Regions from separate parts of the Phyllobacterium sp. K27 genome, predicted to be linked through region 2. Evidence: riboswitches for the same ligand, from Rfam matches in the RefSeq annotation. Region 2 holds a riboswitch; each other region holds the start of a gene.
What was found. A riboswitch is a leader RNA that binds a small molecule or an ion and turns the genes downstream of it on or off. The one in region 2 is predicted to bind thiamine pyrophosphate.
Positions count from the first base shown of each region.

Region 1 (2,266 bases), 1.6 Mb from region 2:
ATGGGACAGCGCGCCATGATCGCCATGATGCTCATTACCGGGCCGGAGCTATTAATCGCAGATGAGCCGACTTCCGCTCTAGATGTGACGGTGCAGCTTGATGTGCTGCGTATCCTTGACGATCTTGTGCGGGATCGCGGCATGGGACTGATTTTCATCTCCCATGATTTGCGGCTGGTCTCATCATTCTGCGACCGCGTGATTGTCATGTATGCGGGGCGAATTGTCGAGGAGATCGCTGCGGCTGATCTGAAGAATGCCAAACATCCCTATACGCGTGGTCTCATGAATTGTATGCCGCAGATCGGCACCGACCGGCATCCGTTGCCGGTTCTTGACCGCAAGCCGGAGTGGGCCGCATGAACAATCTGCAAATGGCGGCTCTTAGCGTCGAAAATCTTGAAGTGAAGTTTGAACGCTTTCGCGCATTGCGCGGGGTCAGTCTTGACGTCCAGCAAGGCGAATCCTTTGGTCTGGTGGGCGAGTCCGGTTCAGGAAAATCAACCTTGCTGCGGGCCGTCGCGGGACTTGCGCCTGTTACAGGCGGCACGATTACAGTCAACGGCAAGACGCTGGGATCATCCCGGACAAAGGCATTTTATCGCGAAGTACAGATGGTGTTTCAGGACCCCTATGGCTCGCTGCATCCGCGCCAGACCGTGGATCGCCTGCTGTTGGAGCCATTGGTCGTGCATGGCTTTGCCGACATCGAAAAACGCATCCTGCGCGCGCTTGACGAAGTCGGTCTCGGTTCAAGCTTTCGCTTCCGCTATTCGCATCAGCTTTCCGGCGGACAGCGCCAGAGGGTCGCTATTGCCCGCGCATTGATCCTTGAGCCGTCAATCCTGCTCCTTGATGAACCCACATCAGCCCTTGATGCCTCGGTCCAAGCGGAAGTGTTGAATCTGCTTGAACAGATAAGGCGGGACAGAAAGCTGACCTTCCTGATGGTCAGCCACGATCTGGCGGTGGTCACCCATATGTGCGACCGGCTGATGGTGATGCAGAGCGGCGCAGAGGTGGAACGCCTGTCGGCGGCAGACCTTGCCCGCCATGCAGTCAAGGAAGATTACACGCGCAACCTGCTTGTGGCGAGTGAAGGCTTTGTCCGGCCCGCATAACGGCGCATTGACTTCCGCAATGCGCCGTCTCATCATGACTTCATTCCGAGGGGGGCATCGTACGATGCTGAGATGGCGCTGAGCCAAGACCCTTGAACCTGATCCGGATTATGCCGGCGTAGGAACGGGAATTGAGCAGTTATCACGCTGGTTTCGTCTCTTCGCACATATCCGGGTTTCCAGTAGAGCGCTTAACGGCGCTCTGACCTTATTAGTTTTACGCAATTCCGGACGCAAAACCGCTTCACACTTTTGCTGGAATTGCTCCATTAAATGGAGTCCGCGACGTGCCACAAGTAGATTACCGCCTGAATGCCATTGTCGATTTTGATGCTATTGGCCCTAGTAAAGATTTGGGAGCATTAGCCCTCGCAGCGGCGCGTGGTGGCGCCACGATCATCCAATATCGCGACAAGAATTCTGCAACCCGCGATATGATCAATCGTGCACGGCAGATACATGCCGCGCTCAAAGAAACTGGTGTGCCGCTACTCGTCAATGACCGGGTGGATGTTGCTCTAGCCGCTGGCGTTGAGGGTGTGCATGTGGGGCGTGAAGACATGGCGGTTGCCGATGTCCGCCGTCTGCTTGGGCCAAATGCGATTATCGGGCTGACGGTCAAGAATGAGCCGGATGCGCAAGCTGCAATCGACGGCGATATTGACTATGCCTGCATTGGCGGACTGTTTGAAACGCCCACCAAGGAAAATCTGCAACCTATCGGCTTTGATGGCTTCAAGCGCCTGGCTGCTATCATAGGCGGGGCCAAACCGCATCTGCCCATAGGCGCTATTGCCGGTATCGGATTGGAGCGCACGCCTTTCGCTATTGAAGCAGGTGCAGATGGCGTTGCGGTCATTTCCGCAATCTTCCGGCAGGATAATCCGCAAGCGGCGGCGCAAGCTTTGCGCTCCGCAGTGGATCAAGCCTTGCGGGTAAGAGAGCCAGCATGACTGCAATAGCGCTGACCATTGCCGGGTCCGATAGCGGGGGCGGGGCAGGGATTCAGGCCGATTTGAAAACCTTCTCGGCGCTGGGTGTTTATGGTGCGAGCGTCCTCACCGCTATCACCGCGCAGAACACGAATGGTGTGACCGCGATTGAAAATCTTTCGCCAGCAATCATCCGGGCGCAGATGGATGCAG
Region 1 is NZ_CM139240.1:122,704-124,969, reverse strand. Features, by position in the region: gene ACYJL1_RS00660 (ABC transporter ATP-binding protein) at 1-363, shown strand, start outside; gene ACYJL1_RS00655 (ABC transporter ATP-binding protein) at 360-1,121, shown strand; TPP riboswitch at 1,160-1,263, shown strand; gene thiE (thiamine phosphate synthase) at 1,409-2,074, shown strand; gene thiD (bifunctional hydroxymethylpyrimidine kinase/phosphomethylpyrimidine kinase) at 2,071-2,266, shown strand, end outside.
Region 1: it holds a riboswitch for thiamine pyrophosphate, as region 2 does, so the genes downstream of both, thiE (thiamine phosphate synthase) here and thiC (phosphomethylpyrimidine synthase ThiC) in region 2, are expected to answer to the same signal.

Region 2 (2,266 bases):
GACCGGGGCCTTCGATCATGACTTGGCAGTCCTTGGCCCATGCGATTTGCGTCAACTCGCCCAGAGTTTCAAGCTCAGCAAACTGCGCAGCATCGTTTGCATCAGCTATTGAACCCGGGCGCAACCCATCGCCGAGTGAAAAGCTGACATCATAGGCGCGGCAGATATCGCAGATTTCCTCGAAATGCTCATAAAGAAAGCTTTCGCGATGATGATGCAGGCACCACTTTGCCATGATAGAGCCGCCGCGCGAGACAATGCCCGTAACACGATCTACAGTCAGCGGAATATAATGCAGCCGCACGCCAGCATGGATGGTAAAGTAATCGACCCCCTGCTCTGCCTGTTCGATCAGAGTATCTCGATAGACTTCCCACGTCAGGTCTTCGGCGATGCCACCGACCTTTTCCAACGCCTGATATAGCGGAACAGTTCCAATGGGCACTGGTGAGTTGCGGATAATCCACTCGCGGATGTTATGGATGTTTCGGCCAGTTGACAGATCCATCACCGTGTCGCCACCCCAGCGAATGGCCCAGACCATCTTCTCGACCTCTTCTTCCATGGATGAGGTTACAGCCGAATTGCCGATATTCGCATTGATCTTCACGAGAAAGTTCCGACCAATGATCATAGGCTCAAGCTCGGGATGATTTACGTTGGCAGGTATGATCGCCCGCCCCCGAGCGATCTCATCCCGTACAAATTCAGGTGTCACATGATCCGGCAATGATGCACCGAAGGACTCACCATCACGCACCTGATTTCGCGCAGCTTCCCGACCAAGGTTCTCCCGTATGGCAACATACTCCATTTCAGGCGTGATAATTCCTGCGCGGGCATAGGCAAGCTGTGTTATCGCTTTGCCATTATGTGCGCGGCGCGGCTGATGCCGAACAGGAAACTCTCGCGTGAGCCGCTCGCCTGTTGCAAAGCCATTGTCAGCTGACTGGATCAGCCGCCCCTCATAAGCATAACTATCGGCTTGTTGACCCGCTTTCCATGCCTCACGAATGCGTGGGATGCCTTTGTTAATATCGATGCTTGCCGCTGCATCGGTATAGGGACCCGATGAATCATAGACAGCGAGGTTTGGTTCACCAGCGGTGGGATGAACCGCAATTTCGCGCAAGGGAACACGAATATCGGCATGGATCAGTCCCGGTTTGTAAATCTTGGTGGAAGCAGGAAGCGGCCCGGTCGAAACTTTTGGGGCCTCGGTAATTTTTGTTACAGCAGTCATCGTCAGGTTCCTTTGCGTTGTTGCAGGAAACCCAGTTCTGTGCCGGAAGGATGAAAAGAAGCCTCGCAAATCCAATAATGGATTCAGTGCCAATGCACCATGCGCGATAACCTTTGCACCGTCCCTACGCCAGTGTGAACTGGATCAGGTTCAACGGGTCACTGCGCTTGGTCAAACCTGAAGCAGTATCTCAGCCCCTTGTCGGGACTCCCCTGGTGAATAGCTTAAAATGACCCGCTGGACGTATTAATGTCAAGCGGAGCCTCTAAATCATGACGCGCGAAGTGGCTTTAGCGCACCAGCCCATTTTGCCAATTCAGTCAAAACCGTGCTGGCACTGGTCGTGATCAACTCATTTGGCGTAAACACACCATCATCATTGATAAACTGCTGGTAGGAAGGAATGGGAACGCTCTCCGCAAGCGAAACCATACGGAGTGCCGACATCAATCCCTTGACCGATTCGGTAGCACGTAAACCACCGGAAACGCCGCCATAGCTGACGAAACTTGCCGGCTTGTAATTCCACTCATTCCACAGATAGACCAGCGCATTGATCAATGAGGGTGGCGCATTGTAATCATATTCCGGCATAACGAAAATATAGGCATCACCAGGCTCAATGGCTTGGCTCCATTTCTTGGTATGAGCATGCTCATATTTTTTCATGCGAGGATGATTCGACTCGTCATAGATCGGCAAATTGAAATCAGCCAGGTCGATTAGTACGGGTTCGAAATTACCGTCTTTCTTGGCAAGTTCATTGAACCACTTTGCTACAGCGGGGCCACCCCGCCCGGGTCGGGTGCTTGCGATGATAATATTCAGCTTGAGTGCCATTCGGTTCATATCTCCAATAAATGCGATAACCGACAAGTAAATGCATTACTGCATCACGCAAGAAGGCACTTTTTTGAAACCGGCCGGAGTTCCGATACGACCACTAAAAACGAAACCCGCTATAGCAATGAAGCCATGCGGGTTTGTCGTCACAGTGAAGGGCGGTTAAGCCCGTCAATATTA
Region 2 is NZ_CM139240.1:1,727,754-1,730,019, reverse strand. Features, by position in the region: gene thiC (phosphomethylpyrimidine synthase ThiC) at 1-1,243, opposite strand, end outside; TPP riboswitch at 1,347-1,467, opposite strand; gene ACYJL1_RS08390 (NADPH-dependent FMN reductase) at 1,514-2,083, opposite strand; gene rpsU (30S ribosomal protein S21) at 2,264-2,266, opposite strand, start outside.

Region 3 (2,266 bases), on a different replicon from region 2:
GAGTTCTTTGCTAGGCCCGAGGAAAGCCTTCAGGGATGGGAGCCAGCCGAGGATGCACAGACCCGAATCAAATCGGCAGTCAACGATTGTGTAGCCTCACGAAATGGTGGTGGGGATGTCGTGATATTTTCACATGGAGGCGTTGGAACGTTGCTACTATGTGATCTCATGGACCAACCAATCTCTAATAAATTCGGCCAACCGATCATTGGAGGCGGATGCTATTTCATGTTTGAGGCAGGAACTAATCGGTTGATTGATGGATGGAGAGATATCGTGCCCTGACATCGGGATTTCCGCATCCTCCAGCCCAGTTGCAGGATGAACTGTCTCGTCACCGAATGACGCCTAACTCTATCGCCGTTCGCTACCGATCGTAGTGAGTAAGATCGGCTCACGAGTTCAAATCCCATATGTTCTGATATGCAGGAGGCAGAAATCATGCAGCCGCAACGGTTGGGTTTTGCCGGCTCATTTCACCCACAATTTTTATTAAGGTTCGAGCTCCCGTCCTGTCCATTCGCTGCTGAGCCGTTATTGTGCGAAGTGCTGATTGTAGACATCGGCGCCAATTGCAGCCTGTCGGGCAATTTTCGAGCGAAAGAAGGCAGCTGCGCCTATTGAAGGCAAGTATCTTGTGTTCACTAAACCGGTGCTTGTGGCTGAAAATGAGTTTAGAGCATGGACCGGTGACGCCGAGCTCCGACATGCCTCATTCAAAGGAAGGCGTGAAGCCGCAGATCATGCTGAGGTTTATCAACTTCCTGCTTAAACGATAGCTTGCAACCGTATTGTTTGTCATCTAGCTTTGCATCTACCAGGGGGAGCCGTAGTCGGCTGAGAGGTTCCAGTAAGGAACGACCCCAGAACCTGAACCGGATAATGCCGGCGGAGGAATGGGAATGAAAAGTGGTGTAAGGCCAACCCTGTTGGACTCCATATTTTATCACGCCATTATCCGCTTACATTTGCGAGGAAGCGAATGGCTAGCGAGAAGCAACTCAGATTATGGACATTAAGGATGTCAAATCCGCTGCTGGGCGGAAGCGATCCTGCAGTAGCGACTTTCACTGTGACGGCCTACTCAGAAGCGGCGGCCTTACAGCAAATCCGACGGCAGTTCGCGGAGGAGAACTTGCTCGTTGAGATTATAGGAAGTCAACCAGCTGACTAGAAGCAGTTCATTGGCCAGAAGGTTGTTCGGGAACGCTTTGTCGCAGGTACCGCTGTTAGGTCTGGCATGCACGGAGTAAGTAGGAAAATCCATTAATGCACCAGAAATTTGCAAGAGCAATGACGCCACTTGAATGGTCCACGTTGCTCTTCCTGTCAGGACTATAGGGCGGTTCATTCTTTTTCACTCAAATTGCACTCCGGGATGTACCGACGATAACAATTGTCTTCAGCCGTGTTCTGACGGCTACGGTCGTCCTTTGGTGCGCACTGCTTATTAGCCGACAACCGATACCTCGGGGATATCGCACGTGGGGATCTCTTTTCCTGATGGCACTACTAAACAGTGTCGTCCCAGTCAGTTTGACAGCGTGGTCGCAAACTCAAATCAAAAGCTCCCTCGCCGCCATTCTCGCAGCCAGCTCTCCGGTAATCGTCGTTGTCCTTGCTCACTTTCTCACGGATAACGAGCGGCTCTCGCTGATAAGGCTGACTGGCACGATCATTGGATTTGCCGGTGTAGGGGTGATCATCGGGCCTCAGCATTGACCTACCTTGGCAACAGTGTCTTCTCGCAATTTGCTGTGCTACTAGCGGCATCATCATCTGCATTCGCGAGTGTGTTTGGTCGCCGATTTGCGAAGAGCGGTGTCACGCCTTTAGGGGCTGCCACAGGGCAAGTCACTGCCTCATCGGTCATTGTCTTGCCTGCAATGCTTTTGATCGACAGACCTTGGACTATGTCCTTCCCTTCCACATCATCGCTTTGGGAACTCATCGGACTAGGCGTTCTTTCCACAGCTTTGGCCAGCCTTATTTTCTGTCGGCTGCTGGCCTCGGCCGGAGCCACTAATATTTAGCTGGTTGGATTTCTTGTACCATTCAGCGCAACTCTTTTGGGCACTGTGTTTCTCGTTGAGATACTGACCAGTTACCAAATCGTCGGAATGGCAATGCTGATCTTTGGGCTGATCGTTATCGACGGACGGTTCATACCGAGAAATCTTGCACGGCCAGATTGAGAGGCTCTTGGGCGGGAACAAGATGCGGCGAAGGCTACAACCTACTCATACTCCGTTGACTCTAATCGCAG
Region 3 is NZ_JBTWND010000002.1:185,855-188,120, reverse strand. Features, by position in the region: gene ACYJL1_RS17755 (histidine phosphatase family protein) at 1-285, shown strand, start outside; gene ACYJL1_RS17750 (hypothetical protein) at 638-772, shown strand; TPP riboswitch at 811-914, shown strand; gene ACYJL1_RS17745 (EamA family transporter) at 1,366-1,722, shown strand.
Region 3: it holds a riboswitch for thiamine pyrophosphate, as region 2 does, so the genes downstream of both, ACYJL1_RS17745 (EamA family transporter) here and thiC (phosphomethylpyrimidine synthase ThiC) in region 2, are expected to answer to the same signal.